Regions from separate parts of the Glycocaulis alkaliphilus genome, predicted to be linked through region 1. Evidence: predicted binding sites of a transcription regulator. Region 1 holds the regulator's gene; the other holds the start of a gene.

Evidence for each region. Region 1 encodes HrcA, which represses chaperone genes, less so after heat shock. Its sites were predicted from a motif close to GTTAGCANTCNNNNNNNNNGANTGCTAAC; they were not measured.
Region 2: a site for HrcA is predicted at 2,047-2,075, ahead of groES (co-chaperone GroES). Genes of this name have one in related genera too.

What each region holds. Positions count from the first base shown of each region.
Region 1 covers NZ_CP018911.1:126,300-130,718, reverse strand. Annotated here, with positions in the region: gene X907_RS00670 (glycine zipper domain-containing protein) at 1-62, shown strand, start outside; gene X907_RS00665 (glycine zipper domain-containing protein) at 241-606, shown strand; gene grpE (nucleotide exchange factor GrpE) at 674-1,336, opposite strand; gene hrcA (heat-inducible transcriptional repressor HrcA) at 1,393-2,463, opposite strand; gene rph (ribonuclease PH) at 2,598-3,320, shown strand; gene X907_RS00645 (hydroxymethylglutaryl-CoA reductase) at 3,349-4,419, shown strand, end outside.
Region 2 covers NZ_CP018911.1:2,312,450-2,316,868, reverse strand. Annotated here, with positions in the region: gene groL (chaperonin GroEL) at 1-1,632, opposite strand, end outside; gene groES (co-chaperone GroES) at 1,689-1,976, opposite strand; gene X907_RS11000 (YiaD family glycine zipper/OmpA-like lipoprotein) at 2,274-2,930, shown strand; gene X907_RS10995 (antitoxin Xre/MbcA/ParS-like domain-containing protein) at 3,196-3,906, shown strand; gene X907_RS10990 (RES family NAD+ phosphorylase) at 3,912-4,419, shown strand, end outside.

The DNA of each region.
Region 1 (4,419 bases):
ACTATTATATCGACCAGCGCAGCGGCGTAACCTACTGGCAGAACGGCGAATATCGCGGCTAGTTCCCCTGCTGGCAGCGTGATCCGCTGATTCCTTGCGGATCGGCCAATGAGAGAACCCCGGCGCACACCGCCGGGGTTTTTCGCGACCCCCATAAAGCTTTCGAGTCACGAATCTGCGGAACCGCTTGGCCCTTCGGACGGTTAGTTGTGCAGAACCGACCCCAGGGAGAACAATGTCATGACCCGCAAAATTCTTATCGCCACAGTGTTGAGCGTGCCGCTCCTGGCCACAGCCTGTGCCACCACACCGGCTGTTCGCGGCGGCGCCACGGGCGCGGCCGTGGGCGGTGTTGGCGGCGCCGTCATCGGCAATCAGGTGGGCAGCCCGCGCACGGGCGCAGCGATTGGCGCCATTGGCGGCGCTGCAGTCGGCGCCGCCATTGCCTGCAACCAGCAGGGCGGATGCCAGCACAACCCGAATAGCGGACGCCACTCGCAGCTCTATTACGACCAGCACAATGACCGCTACTGGTACACCGATCTCCAGACCGGCAATACCTATTGGCAGAATGGCGAGCCCCGCACGCGCGCGCCCGGCCGTTAGGGTCTGGACCACAATGAACGAAAAGGGCGGCTCCTGTGAGCCGCCCTTTTTTTGATGTCAGCGCCGGCTAGGCCTCGACGTCGAGCCCGCTTCCGGGCTTGTGACCGGGTGTTTGCGGCTCTGACGCCGGTTTGGCACCGGCAGGCGCCGCGCCCTCTGCCGGACCGGCCGATACCACCACCATCGCGGCGCGCAAGGTGCGTTCGCCAATCACATAGCCAGGCTGCATCACATGGGCGATGCGGCCCTTGGGCTGGTCCGCCGGTATCTGCGCGGCAGCCTGATGGAGGTTTGGATCGAGCGGATCGCCAGGTTCCGGCGCAACACGCTTCACACCATGACGTTCCAGCGTGCTCATCAGGCGGCGCTGGGTCATTTCCACACCTTCAACCAGCGGTTTGACGTTTTCCGGCAGGCTGGCGCGCACATCCTCGCCAAGAAGCCCCAGAGCCCGCTCCAGATTGTCAGCAATATCGAGCATGTCGCGCGCAAAGCCGGTGACGGCGTATTCACGGGTTTCCTTGACCTCGCGGGCGGCACGCTTGCGGGTATTGTCCGCATCCGCAACGGCGCGCAGAAGCCGGTCGCGCAGATCGTTTACCTGATCCTGCAGAGCGTCCAGCCCGTCTTCGCCAGACTCTCCGCCTGCGTCTGCAGCGGTGTCCACACCCTCTTCAGGCCGGATGCCGGCGGCGTCTTCGGCCGGGGTGTTCTTGCTGTCATCACTCATGAAATGCGTCCTGTCGTCAGTTCTGTAGGGTTCGGGTTGCCCGACACATAGGGAGGCTAGCTGCGCCCGTCGAGGAGGCGCCCCACAAGCTGGGCTGTATAATCAACCAGCGGGATGACGCGCGCATAGTTCAGGCGCGTCGGACCAATGACCCCCAGCGCTCCCAGGATACGCTGATCGCGATTGCGGTAGGGCGCAACGATCACGCTGGAGCCGGAGAGCGAGAAGAGCGGGTTCTCCGAACCTATAAAGAGGCGGACCCCTTGCGCGCCGCGCGCTTCGTCCAGCAGGGCCAGAAGGTCTTCCTTGCGCTCAATATCGTCAAAGAGCAGGCGGATGCGTTCCAGATCCTCGCTGGCCTCGACCGATTCCAGCAGCTTTGCCTGACCGCGCACGATGAGCGAGCGGTTCTCCGCCCCGCTCCAGTCCGCAAGCCCCGCCTCGACCAGGCTGGCCGCGGTCTCGTCCAGCTGGGCGCGCTTTTCGGCGATCTCGCTCTGGATAGCCTTCAGGGCCTCGGCCAGTGTGCGGCCCCTGAGCCGGGAGGACAGGTAGTTGCCGGCCTCCACCAGCGCAGCAGGCGGCAAGCCGGCAGGCGCGGTCATCAGCCGGTTCTCCACGGCACCGGATTCCGAGACCAGCACGGCAAGTATCTCGACAGGCGAGAGCGGCACAAATTCCACATGGCGCAGCGGCACGTCCTGCTTTTGCGACGCGACCAGCCCGGCCCCGCCGGCGAGGCCGGACAGGAGCGATGAGGCTTCGGCCAGCACATCTTCGGGGCGTTTTCCTGCCGAGCCGACGCGGGCATCGATCTCGCGGCGCTCCTCCTCTGCGATCTCGCCAATCTGCAACAGGCCATCCACAAACAGGCGCAGCCCTGCATGGGTCGGCATGCGCCCGGCAGACGTGTGCGGCGCCGACAGAAGCCCTGCACCAGCCAGATCAGCCATGGTGTTACGGATCGAGGCAGGCGACAGGTTCAGCCCGCCGCGTTTTGACAGGGTGCGCGAACCCACCGGCTCGCCTGTATCCAGATACGCCTCGACAAGCTCGCGGAAAATATCCCGCGAGCGCGCATCCAGATCAGCCAGGGAGGAGGTAAGGGGCGAAATTGGCTCTGTCATGATGACAATGAGTTAAGCGAGCCGTGCGCGCGCTGCAATGGTCTCGTGGTTCATGGCCGTCGCCGGACCGACCCGCTTTCATCCCGGCAGCATTCGGGCTAGGTCGGCAGAAGAGATCAATCTGGAGAGACACTATGCGCCCTGATAACCGCCCCGCCGACGCCCTGCGCGCGGTCCATTTCGAGCTGGACGCCGCGCCCTATGCGGAAGGTTCCTGCCTCGCCGTGTTCGGCAATACGCGGGTTCTGTGCGCCGCGAGCGTGGAGGAAACCACTCCGCCCTGGCTGCGCGGACGCGGACAGGGCTGGGTGACGGCGGAATACGCCATGCTGCCGCGCGCCACCCATCAACGCACGCGCCGCGAAGTGACCAGTGGCAAGCCGTCCGGGCGCACGCAGGAAATCCAGCGCCTGATCGGGCGTTCCTTGCGCGCGGTGGTGGATCTCAAAGCGCTGGGCGAACGCCAGATCATCATTGACTGTGATGTGCTTCAAGCCGATGGCGGCACGCGCACCGCCGCCATTACCGGCGCATGGATCGCCCTGAAATCGGCCTGTCTCTATCTGATGGAAGAAGGCCTTTTGAAAGCAGACCCCGTTACCGGGCAGGTGGCGGCGGTGTCGGCCGGGATCATCAAGGGCGAGGCGCGCCTTGATCTGGAATACGAGGAGGACAGCACAGCCGACGCGGACGCCAATTTCGTGCTTACCGCCAATGGCGGGGTTGTCGAAATTCAGGCGACGGCTGAAACTGATCCCATGAAGCCGGAGGAGTTCGACGCGCTCTTTGCGCTGGCGCGCAAGGGCATTGGCGAGCTTGCCGTGCTACAGAACGAGGCCCTGAAAGCCCGGCGCTAGTCCGGGGCGGGCCTTACGGGGAGGAGCCATGACTGACCGCCGCAACGACACCCGCGCGCCCGTGCCGCGCGATAAAACGAACGATCACACGCATGATGCTGCCCGTATGCGCCGGGCGTTTCTGACCGAGCGTACCGGCCTGCCGCTGGACCATGTCGGGTCATACTCGTTTGACCCCGGTGTGACCGCCGGGAATATCGAGAATTTCATCGGTGTGGCGCAAGTTCCGGTAGGGCTGGCCGGACCCTTGCGTATCAATGGCGAGCACGTAGACGAGGATGTCTATGTGCCGCTGGCCACGACCGAGGGCACGCTGGTCGCCAGCTATAACCGGGGGATGCGCATCCTGACCGAAGCTGGCGGGGTGAAAACCACCATCCATGAGCGCTACATGCAGCGCGCGCCGGTTTTCCATTTCAGCGATGCCCGCGGCGCACGATCGTTCGCGCAGTGGATTGACGGGAGTTTCGAAGGTATCCGCGCCGCCGCCGAAACCACGTCGTCGGTGGCCAAACTCTCCCATATCGAGCGCTATTCGGTGGGGCCGATGCTCCATTTGCGCTTCAACTATGAGACAGGCGACGCGGCAGGCCAGAATATGAGCGGAAAGGCCACGCTGGCGGCGTGCGAATGGATAGCGGCCAACTATCCGGGCGGCGCGCGCTATACTCTTTCGGGCGCGATGGATACCGACAAGAAGCACTCCCAGCTCAACGTTCTGCATTCGCGCGGGGCGCGGGTGATAGCGGAGGCGCGCATCCCGGACCGGGTATTGCGAGAGCGGGCGGGCGTGGCCGCAGCCGATCTTTTCCGTGCGCGGCTCAACTCCTTTGCCGGCTCGGTGATGGCCGGCAGCGCCAATAACGGCATGCACGCCGCCAATGGGCTCGCGGCCCTCTTCATCGCCTGCGGGCAAGATGCGGCCAATATCGCCGAGTCCCATACCGCGATGACCTTTGTGCGTCTGGAGGATGACGGGGAAACCTATTACTGGTCGATCACGCTGCCTGCCCTGATCGTCGCGACATTTGGCGGGGGCACGCAGCTGCCCACACAAGGCGAGTGCCTGGATATTCTGGGCTGCCGGGGCAAGGGCAAG
Region 2 (4,419 bases), 830 kb from region 1:
GAAGCCCATATCGCCCATGCCGCCACCCGGCATGGCCGGCGGGGCATCTTTCTTCGGCAGTTCGGCAACGGCCGCTTCGGTCGTGATCATCAGCGAGCCGACAGAGGCCGCGTCCTGCAGGGCAGTACGCACCACTTTGGCCGGGTCGATGATGCCGAAGGCGAACATGTCGCCATACTCTTCGGTCTGGGCGTTGAAGCCGAAACCGTGCGAGCTGTTTTCCAGGATCTTGCCGACAACGATGGAGCCTTCGACCCCGGCGTTTTCGGAGATCTGGCGGATCGGCGCCTGGATGGCGCGCGCGATGATGGCGATGCCTTGGGTCTGGTCGGCATTGTCGCCTTCCAGGCCTTCAAGGGCCTTGGCCGCTTTGAGCAGGGCCACGCCGCCACCGGCCACGATGCCTTCTTCCACCGCAGCGCGGGTGGCGTTCAGGGCATCGTCAACACGGTCCTTACGCTCTTTCACTTCGATTTCAGAGCCGCCGCCGACCTTGATCACGGCCACACCGCCGGCGAGTTTAGCCAGACGTTCCTGCAGCTTTTCCTTGTCGTAGTCAGACGAGGTGTCTTCGATCTGCTTGCGGATCTGGTTCACGCGGCCTTCGATCGCGGACTTCTCGCCAGCACCGTCAACGATGGTGGTGTCGTCCTTGGTGATCGAGACGCGCTTGGCCGTGCCCAGCATGTCCAGCGTCACGTTTTCCAGCTTGATGCCGAGATCTTCAGAGACAACCTGGCCGCCGGTCAGGACAGCGATGTCCTCCAGCATGGCCTTGCGGCGGTCACCAAAGCCCGGAGCCTTCACGGCAGCCACTTTCAGGCCGCCACGCAGCTTGTTGACGACGAGCGTGGCCAGAGCCTCGCCCTCGACATCTTCAGCCACGATAAGCAGCGGACGGTTGGACTGCACCACGGCTTCCAGGACCGGCAGCATGGATTGCAGCGAGGACAGCTTCTTCTCGAACAGCAGGATGTAGGGGTCATCCAGCTCGACAGCCATCTTGTCGGCATTGGTCACGAAATAGGGTGACAGGTAGCCGCGGTCGAACTGCATGCCTTCAACGACATCCAGCTCGGTTTCGAGGGATTTGGCTTCCTCGACCGTGATGACGCCTTCATTGCCGACTTTTTCCATGGCGCGGGCGATCATCTCGCCGATTTCCTTTTCGCCATTGGCAGAGATCGTGCCGACCTGGGCAATCTCCGAAGAACCCTTGATCGGGGTGGAGTTGGCCTTGATGTCCTCGACCACTTTCAGCACGGCCTTGTCGATACCGCGTTTCAGATCCATCGGGTTCATGCCGGCGGCCACAGACTTCATGCCCTCGCGGATAATGGCCTGGGCCAGAACCGTGGCGGTCGTGGTGCCGTCACCGGCTTCGTCATTGGTGCGCGAAGCGACTTCGCGGACCATCTGGGCGCCCATGTTCTCGAACTTGTCTTCCAGTTCGATTTCCTTGGCGACCGAAACGCCGTCTTTCGTGGTGCGCGGCGCGCCGAAGGACTTCTCGATGACCACGTTGCGGCCTTTCGGGCCGAGGGTCACTTTCACGGCATTGGCAAGGGTGTCGACACCCTTGAGCATGCGTTCGCGCGCAGAGGCGCCAAACTTGACTTCTTTAGCGGACATAAGCGTCAGCTCCTTGTTCGATCAGTCGATTGAATAGGGAAAGGTTTGGACCAGACCTAGCCGACGATCCCGAGGATGTCGGATTCCTTCATGATGAGGAGTTCCTGGCCGTCAACCGTGACTTCGGTGCCCGACCATTTGCCGAACAGGATGCGGTCACCGGCTTTCACGTCCAGCGGGCGCACGGTGCCATCATCCTTGATGGTGCCGCTGCCAGCGGCGATCACTTCGCCTTCCTGGGGCTTTTCCTTGGCCGTGTCGGGAATGATGATCCCGCCCTTGGTCTTGGATTCTTCCTCGACGCGCTTCACGAGCACGCGGTCATGCAGAGGACGAAAAGTCATCGCGTCACGTCTCCATTTTCTGGGCGCAGGCAGTTGGCGCCCGCAAACAAATGAGTTCTGGCTCAGTCCCGTTAGCACTCGATGCTCCCGGCTGCCAGCAGGCCGGAGATAAGCAGGGGGCCGGTTAGCGTCAAGGGGCGGGTGCGATTGCCGGGAGCCTTTTTCGCACTCATGCGTTTACCCGGCTTGTTCAAGCTGCGTTCATCTCTCTGTCATGTAAGTTTCGTGGCCAGAGGCGGCCGGACGCGCTAGTCTTCGGGGCCTAACTTTTTAACGTCACCATGGAGCTTGATAGCCATGATCTTTCGTTCTCTTACTGTTGCCGGCATGGCGTTGACCATGGCGGCGGCCTGCACCACCACCGACCAGTACGGCAATGTCACCCAGAACCGCACCGGCACGGGCGTCCTTGGCGGCGCGCTGGCTGGCGCAGCGCTTGGTACGCTTGCGGGTGGCGATGACCGCCGCAACGCGCTCATCGGCGCGGGCATTGGCGCTCTCGCGGGCGGCGCTGTCGGCAATTACATGGACCGTCAGGAGCGCGAGATGCGCGAGCGTCTGCGCGGGTCCGGCGTGACCGTGCGCCGCGAAGGCCAGGACCTCTATCTGGTCATGCCGGGCAATGTGACCTTCGCTACCGGCCAGTCGAATATCGAGCCGAACTTCTTCCCCATCCTCAACGATGTGGCCGACGTTCTGCAGACCTATCCGGCGACCTATGTCGACGTGATCGGCCATACCGACTCCACCGGCGGGCGTGAGCTGAACATGCGCCTGTCGGCGCAGCGTGCGCAGGCCGTTGCCGGCTATCTGCAGCAGGTCGGCGTTGATGGCCGCCGCTTCTTCATCACTGGCGCTGGCCCGGATTATCCGGTTGCCTCCAACGCCACCGATGCGGGCCGCGCTCTGAACCGCCGCGTCGAGATCAAGATCGCGCCGCACACCACCAGCTAGGTTTGCAGGTGCTGTGATCTGTGGAAGGGGCAGGCTGAAAGGCCTGCCCCTTTTGCGTGGCCGCCCCGGAAATGAACCCCCGGACGCGCAGCGATCCGGGGCCTGTCTCAAAACTATTCTGCACAAGGTCCCGGACAGCGCTGCGCGCTTCCGGGAATTCAGGTTTATGGGCAGCCCTTTTTCGTGACCTGCAAATCGCTCAAACTGCACAATATGGACAAACTGTACAATATGCGCTATCTGTATCGGTCAGGAGGATAGTCTTATGGCTGATTTTGACACCCGTGCTGACGTTTCTGAGGCTGTAATACGCCTTGATGAAGAGTCGCTGCAGGCGTTTGCTCGGCGCGTCGGCCAGGAAATCGCAGAGCCGGAAGTGGCGCATATTACCTCTCAGGTTCAAAATGACGTTTCGGCCCTGATCAAGGGTGTGGTGCTGGTCCCGCAAAAGCACCGGCCGGCAGCGTTGAGAGCCCTCCATGATGTGATCCTTCGCTGGCTGGATGAGCATCAGGTGGGTGTAGCGCCGGATGAATTCAGCGGGCCGCAACCGCACATACCGTCAGGATCGGAGCTTGGACGCCCGTTAAGCCGTGCAGACGCGGATGCACGCCGCAAACAGATGGCATTGCCGATGTCTCTGGAATCTTGGGCAGGTATCTGCGTGGGGCCGTCCGAGCTGGCCGCGCGCTTCGAAATATCGCGCACCACCCTGAACAACTGGCGGCGGGACGGGCTGGTGATTGCCTTTCCCCGCGGACGGAGGGCCCACGTCTACCCGGTCAGCCAGTTCGCTGACAACGCGCCGCTCGACGGAATACGCGAGGTGCTGGATTTTGCTGATGGCGATCCAAAGGTGGCTTGGCGGTGGCTGCTGACCCCCCACCATGCCTTTGCACACCGCGCGCCTCTGGAGGCGCTGAAGGATGGTAACCGCGAAGCGGTCGTGCGGGCCGCCGAGTACAGCCTGGGTTGACGGTCGTGAACCTGAACCACAACAGGGTCAGCCGGTTCACGGTGGACCTATCAGGTCTTGACACCGGTAACCGCTGGTTGCGCGTATTCAAACGGCGGCACCGCGACGACCCCTTGGGAACCGGCCACGGTCTTTCCCGTTTTTCTCCGCCGCCGGGCAATCGCAGTTTCAAGGTGCTTTATGCGGGGCTCGATCTTGAAACCGCGATTGCTGAAGCGGTGATCCGGGACAGGTTTGAAGGCGGTGTCTCACGCGATCTGGCAGAGAGCGAGCTTGATCGCTGGGTTGTCAGCGAGATTGCTGTCCGCCGAGCCTTGCCCGTCCTCGACGTTCGCGGTCTTGCCCTGCAGGTGCTGAATGTGAACACGGATATTGCGGCAGCGAGAAACCAGACTTTGGCGCAGCAGTTCAGCGCCGCCTTGCATGCGATTCCCTCCGTGCAAGGGCTGTTGTACAGATCGCGCATCAGCGGGGTTGACTGCATCGCCGTCTATGACCGTGCCGTGAAGTCGG